Regions from separate parts of the Desulfomicrobium salsuginis genome, predicted to be linked through region 1. Evidence: predicted binding sites of a transcription regulator. Region 1 holds the regulator's gene; each other region holds the start of a gene.

The links. The regulator sigma-54, encoded in region 1, starts transcription at its own class of promoters, with help from an activator protein. The targets are predictions, from matches to a motif close to CTGGCACGGNNNNTGCTT.
Region 2: ACYQ3G_RS17100 (YeiH family protein) is a predicted target of sigma-54. The motif match lies at 939-956, and genes of this name have one in related genera.
Region 3: nifH (nitrogenase iron protein) is a predicted target of sigma-54. The motif match lies at 1,143-1,160, and genes of this name have one in related genera.

The regions. Positions count from the first base shown of each region.
Region 1 covers NZ_BAAHYA010000002.1:2,068,258-2,070,457, forward strand. The annotation lists gene lptB (LPS export ABC transporter ATP-binding protein) at 1-234, shown strand, start outside; gene rpoN (RNA polymerase factor sigma-54) at 347-1,777, shown strand; gene hpf (ribosome hibernation-promoting factor, HPF/YfiA family) at 1,844-2,200, shown strand, end outside.
Region 2 covers NZ_BAAHYA010000002.1:2,234,858-2,237,057, forward strand. The annotation lists gene ACYQ3G_RS17100 (YeiH family protein) at 1-870, opposite strand, end outside; gene ACYQ3G_RS17105 (MlaA family lipoprotein) at 1,142-1,894, opposite strand; gene ACYQ3G_RS17110 (alpha/beta fold hydrolase family protein) at 1,903-2,200, opposite strand, start outside.
Region 3 covers NZ_BAAHYA010000002.1:133,402-135,601, reverse strand. The annotation lists gene ACYQ3G_RS07890 (P-II family nitrogen regulator) at 1-69, opposite strand, end outside; gene nifH (nitrogenase iron protein) at 251-1,081, opposite strand; gene ACYQ3G_RS07880 (LeuA family protein) at 1,394-2,200, shown strand, end outside.

The DNA.
Region 1 (2,200 bases):
TTCGCCGGCATCGACCCCCTGGCCGTGGACGACATCCAGACCATCATCGAGGGCCTCAAGGCCAAGGGCATCGGCGTGCTCATCTCCGACCACAACGTGCGCGAGACCCTGCAGATCTGCGACCGCGCCTACCTGGTGTATGACGGCCGCATCATCCTGAGCGGCAGCCCCGACGAAATCGTCGCCGACCCCGGGGCGCGCAAGGTCTATCTCGGCGAGGGTTTCAGCCTTTAGCGGCGTGCCGATTTCCCAAGGATTGCCACGACCTGCCTTCTGTGGCAAAGTCTTTGCTGGATGAATCCGCCGACGACAACACTGCATTTTACGCGTAGACGACAGAGACACTATGGGCCTTGAACTTCGACAGAACCTCAAGCTGACGCAGCAGCTGGTCATGACCCCGCAGCTGCAGCAGGCCATCAAGCTGCTTCAGCTCTCCCGATTCGAGCTCCTCGAAGCCGTTCAGCAGGAACTGCTGGAAAATCCGATGCTTGAGGAAGCGCCGCGGGAACTCTCCGAGGAGGTCGAAGCCCAGGCCCCGCCCGCCGAGCAGCGGGCCGACGTGTCCTTCGACGACGCCGAACTCATGCGCAACGCCGACTGGGAGAACTACCTCGGCGACTTTTCGAGCACGACCAAGCAGGTGCAGTTCAAGGAGACCGAGGCCCTCGAAGAGATGATGTCCTACGAGGCCAGGCTCTCGGGCAAGCCATCCCTGGAAGGGCATCTCCTGTGGCAGCTCTGCCTCTCCAACATCACCGAAGAGGAAGAGGCCATCGGCGAGGCCATCATCGGCAATCTGGACTCCCTGGGCTACCTGACGACCAGCGCCGAGGAGATCGCCTCCGAGACCCTTTCGCCCCTGGCCCTGGTCAAGTCCGTCCTGCACCGCCTGCAGCGCTTCGACCCCGTGGGCGTAGCCGCCCGTTCCCCCAAGGAGTGCCTGCTCATCCAGCTGGAGGTCCTGGGCCAGGACGACCCCATCCTCATCTCCCTGGTCGACGAGCATCTGGAGGACATCGAGAAGCGCCGCTACAAGCCGCTCCTGCGCAAGTTCAAGATCCAGATGGAGGACCTGAAGGCCTACCTGGACATCATCCAGACCCTGGACCCCATGCCCGGAGCGAGCTACGGCAGCGACAACACCGTCTTCGTCAGCCCCGACGTCTTCGTCTACGAGTACGAAGGCGATTTCGTCATCGTCATGAATGACGACGGCCTGCCCAAGCTGCAGCTCAGCCCCTACTACATGGAAGACACGAGCCTGGCCGTGAAGGGCCCGGACCGGGAGTACTTACACGACAAGATGCGCTCGGCCATGTGGCTCATGAAGAGCTTGCACCAAAGGCAGAGAACCTTGTATAAGGTGGTCGAGAGCATCGTGCGGTTTCAGCGGGCCTTCTTCGAGCACGGAGTGACCAAGCTCAAGCCCCTGATCCTCAAGGACGTGGCCGACGACATCGAGATGCACGAATCCACGGTCAGTCGCATCACCACGAGCAAGTACGTGGCCACACCGCACGGCATCTTCGAACTGAAATTTTTCTTCAATTCCGCGCTGGAGATGGACGACGGCACCCAGGTGGGCTCCGAATCCGTCAAGGCCATCATCAAGAAGATGGTCAGCGAGGAAGACCCCAAGCACCCCTACAGCGACGAGAAAATCGCAGCGGTGCTGAAGGAAACGCTGGATGTGAACATCGCCCGCCGCACGGTGGCAAAATACCGCGCCGTTCTGGGCATCGAGTCGTCATCCAAGCGCAAGCAGGTGTTTTGATATCCCACCCCGCGCCGCCCTTCGGGGAAGACGCGGGGTTGACCCTCAACTGACGAGGAGGATTCCATGAGGATAGTCTTCAACTTCAAGAACTTCGACCCTTCCGACCACCTGCGCAAGTACGCCAAGGACCGTTTCGGCAAGCTCGGCAAATTCATGGCCGGCACCCCTGACGCCGAACTGCAGGTCAACCTCGAAGTCGAGAAATTCCGCCATATCGCCGACGTCGTCCTGACCGGCAAGAACGTGCACATCTCCGCCCGCGAGGACAGCGAGGACATGTACTCCACCGTGGACATGGTGTGGGACAAGCTCGAAGCCCAGATGCGCAAGATCCGCGACAAGGACAAGAGCAAGCGCAAGGCCGGCGGCGAGACCGTGCGCATGGACGTCATCAGCTTCGACGAGGACACCACGGGCAAG
Region 2 (2,200 bases), 170 kb from region 1:
GAGGCCGGTCTTGATGAAGAATTCCACCTCGCAGGCCGGGAGCACCCACTTCGGCGTACCGATGGTGTTGGCGATGAGCATGCCGAGCACCACGCCCCAGGCCTCGGCGCCGAAGCCGTACTGCTTGGAGATGGACTGGCCGCCGAGCATGTAGGCCAGCACGGCCACCAGGAAGACGATGGTGAAGCCCTGCATGAAGGCGGGCATGCTCTTGCCCATCATGGCGATGCCGACGCCGAAGATGGCGGCCAGGAAAACGCACAGGCCGATCAGGGTCGGGAGGTAGTTGTAGGGCTTGTTCTCGGCCTTGGACTTGGCTTCGCCCGCGGCCTTCTGGGCCGTACGCCATTCGCCGATCTTGGCGGAGGCGTCATCATTCAGGGCCTTGTCCTGGAAGGACGCGCCGGCGGCGGCTTCCTCGGCGGCCACGGCAGCGGCCAGTGCGGCCTCGGCCTTGGCCTTGGCCTCTTCATACTTGGGCATGGCCTTCTCGTTCAGGGCCTGAGCCTGGGCCTCGCTGCGGATCAAGGCGTCCATGGGATTGGTCTTCCAGGAACCCGGAGTCGTGGTCCAGTGGGTCATGAACTTGCCGAAGGGGGTGCCGGTGCCCTTGAGCTTGCCCTTGTCGTCCTGGGCCTTGTGCCAGGCGATGGTCTTGAACGGAGCCTTGGCCAGTTCAGCCTCCTGAATCTGGCTGGCGGCGGCGATCTTTTCGGCGAACTCGGCCTTGGGGCCGAAAGTAGTGTACGCCAGGATGCTCACGACGATGATGATGAAGCCGAGCCAGATGGCCAGGTAGTCCTCTTTTTTCCACAAGTCCGACCACTGGCTCTTGCCGTGATCGATGACGACGTTGCTGTCTTGGGCCATGGGTGTTTCTTCCTCCTTGCTTGTTTCAAATACATCCCCTCTGGGGGGCACCTTTTCGAAGCGTCAGCTAACAAAAGCCATGCCACGAAACGCATCCGGCACCGCTTTGCAATTTCAGCCCGTTACAAGCAAAGAGCACTCGACAAGCGCAAACACGACTTGTCACCTGCAAACTCAAGTTAGCACGCCACCTGTCATCTGAAGCGCAGAAATGGATGCGTGAAGAAGGTGCCGGCCCAGACGACGGACCCGTCGGGGCCGGCCGGGAAGGCTATTTGGCGATGTCGAGTTCGCGCTTCTTGGCATAGACGAAGCGCACCAGTTGGTACTCGAAGGGGCTTCCGGTTTCGTAATACCGGAATTTGACCTGGTGCCGGGCGTCCACGGCCTTCACGCCGTACACGCCCGTGGTCGCCGTGCCCCGGGCAGCCCACCCCATGCCGTCAAAGAGGAAGTTCGCGGGGTTGAGGGTCAGGACCGCGTCGAAGGCCGTGCCCCCGGCGTCCCGCAGGCCCGAAGGCCCGAGGACGGGCAGGACTAGGTACGGGCCGGAGGACACGCCCCAAACGCCCAGGGTCTGCCCGAAATCCTCGTTCTCCTGCGGGATGCCGCCCTTGCCCAGCACATCGACCAGACCGCCCAGGCCGATGGTCGTGTTGAAGACGAAACGCCCGAGCGAAACCGAGGCCTTCTTGGGGTTGCCCTGCAGGACCGAGTTGACAAAAATCGGTATTTCCTTGAAATTATTGAACACATTGGAAACGCCCTGCTGCACGCTGTCCGGCAGGACCGCCTCGTAGAAGCGAAGCACCGGCAGATAGACATAGCGGTCCAGCTGGGCATTGAAATGATACATCGAGCGGTTGAACCCCTCCCAGGGGTCCTCGACCAGAAAGAGCCGCTCGACCTCCGGGTCTTCGGAAAGGCCGCGGTGCACGGGCGCCTGGAAAGGACCGGGCTGGTGCTGCGGAGTGGTGGCGCAGCCGCAGGCCAGGACGAGAAGAAGAAGGAGAAGAACGCGCATGGGTCGCCTCATTTGCGGAAGAAATCGAGCATGGCCGCCACATTGTCCCTGAAGCGCAGGTTGCCGCAATGGCCGCCGGCGGGAAAGACGGTCAGGCGCGACCCGAACGTGTTCTCCAGGAAGGCGAAGTTTTCCGGCGTCAGGATGGGGTCGTCGGCGTTGGTCATGACGGCGATGCCGCCGGCGCCGCGCAGAAACGGGCCAATGGCCTCCAGGCTGCAGGCCGCGACGGCCTTTTCCGCGGTGATCGCCGGGTCATGGAACCGCAGAAAGGGCAGCAGGTACTCCCGAACGTAGTCCTCGAAG
Region 3 (2,200 bases), 1.9 Mb from region 1:
CGCATCCATGAGGGCGGCGAGGACGTCGTCGGACTTTTCGGGGCGTACGATTGCTCTGACCATGATCATATGTTTTCTCTCCTTCGTTTTTCCGATAACTCTTGTTATTTTTTCACTTTCACGCCGAGATCGTTCACAAATTCGTTGTGGCAAGGCGCGACGCGATTTTGAAGGGCAAAGTGTAGCCGACTCCATGAGCCCTTCGAAATCGTGGCGCAACGCAGTCCAGAACGGATTTGTGGACGACCGCCTAGACGGCTTCAAGGAGACCGTAGTCCATCAGGAGCTGCTCCAACTCCTCGATTTCCAGGGGCTTGGGCACGACGAACATCTTGTTCTGGTCGATGGCCCGGGCCAGGTTGCGGTAGTGGTCGGCCTGGGGGGCTTCGGGCTTCCACTCGATGACGGTCATGCGGTTGATCTCGGCGCGCTGCACGTCGTTGTCGCGGGGCACGAAATAGATCATCTGGGTGCCGATCTTCTTGGCCAGCTCCTCGATCATCTCGCGCTCGTTATCGACGTTGCGGGAGTTGCAGATCAGGCCGCCCAGGCGCACGCCGCCGGACTCGGCGTACTTCATGATGCCCTTGCAGATGTTGTTGGCCGCATACATGGCCATCATCTCGCCGGAGCAGACGATGTAGATCTCCTCGGCTTTGCCGTCGCGGATGGGCATGGCGAACCCGCCGCAGACCACGTCGCCCAGGACGTCGTAGAAGGCGTAGTCCAGGCCTTCGGACTCATGGTATGCGCCCAGGGACTCCAACATGTTGATGGAGGTGATGATGCCGCGGCCGGCGCAACCGACGCCCGGTTCGGGCCCGCCGGACTCGACGCACCAGGTGCCGCTGAAGCCGCCTTTGCGGATGTCGGCCAGTTCAACGTCCTCGCCTTCGTCGCGCAGGGTGTCGAGAACCGACTTCTGGGCCAGGCCGCCCAGCAGCAGGCGCGTGGAGTCGGCCTTGGGGTCGCAGCCCACGACCATGACCTTCTTGCCCATCTCGGCCAGGCCGGCGACGGTGTTCTGCGTGGTGGTGGACTTTCCGATGCCGCCCTTTCCGTAAATCGCGATCTTCCTCATGACGTGTGCTCCTTATGTGAGAGTTGTGGTGTGCTTGGTGTGCTGTACCTGGACCAGCCTAGGGCAACGGTCGTGCCAAAACTCCACAATTGAAATAACTAACTGAAAAAGCACATATTTCAGACATCGCCCGGCAATTTCGGACAACTTCGATCTACACTGCCTACAAAGACAAAAGTGTAGCCGCGGACACTTCCGTCCGTTGCGACGCAGGTATCTGCGACATGATGTCGCTCAATGTTTCCGGCATGTTGTATCTGATCCACGATTGGCATCGACCGTGCACAGAGAGAGGCAAACACGGGAGGTAGCATGCTGATCGACACGACACTGAGGGAAGGGGCGCAAATGTTCGGGAACTATGTCCCGCAATCCGTGCGCATAGAGATGGCCAGCCGCATCGCGGCCATGGGCGTGGAGGAGATCGAGGTGGGCTGGGTCGGCCAGGAAGGGCTGGGACAGCTGGTGGGAGCCCTGCGCGCCCAGGGCGTAACCGCGGACCTGAGCGTCTGGTCTCCCTGCCGGCCCGTGGACGTGTACCGTGCCGCGGGGCTGGGGATCGACACCATCAACATCGGTCTGCCCGTCTCGGACCTGCACATCGCCGAGCGCCTGCGCACGGACCGCGAGGGGCTGACGCGCATGCTGAAGGAGACCGTGGGCCTGGCCCACTCCTGCGGCATCAGGCGCATCAGCGTGGGCCTGGAGGACGTGACCCGCGCCGACCAGGACTTCGCCCTGGCCATGGCCCGCACGGCCAAGGGACTGGGCGCGGCGCGCATCCGCCTGGCCGACACCCTGGGCGTCATGACGCCCCTGCGCATCGCCGAGCTGGTGCGCTTCTTCGCCGGCGGCGTGGACATGGAAATCGCCATCCACTGCCACAACGACTTCGGCATGGCCACGGCCAACGCCGTCACGGCCCTGGAGTCCGGAGCCCACTGGGCGGATGTTTCGGTGCTGGGTATCGGCGAGCGCTCGGGCATCTCGGCCCTGGAGGAGGTGGCGGCCCACCTGCGCCTCGTGCAGCGCTACGAGATCTACGACATGAACGCCGTGCGCGGCCTGTGCGACCTGGTGGCCGAACACGCGCGCATCCCCGTGGCCCGCAACCGCCCC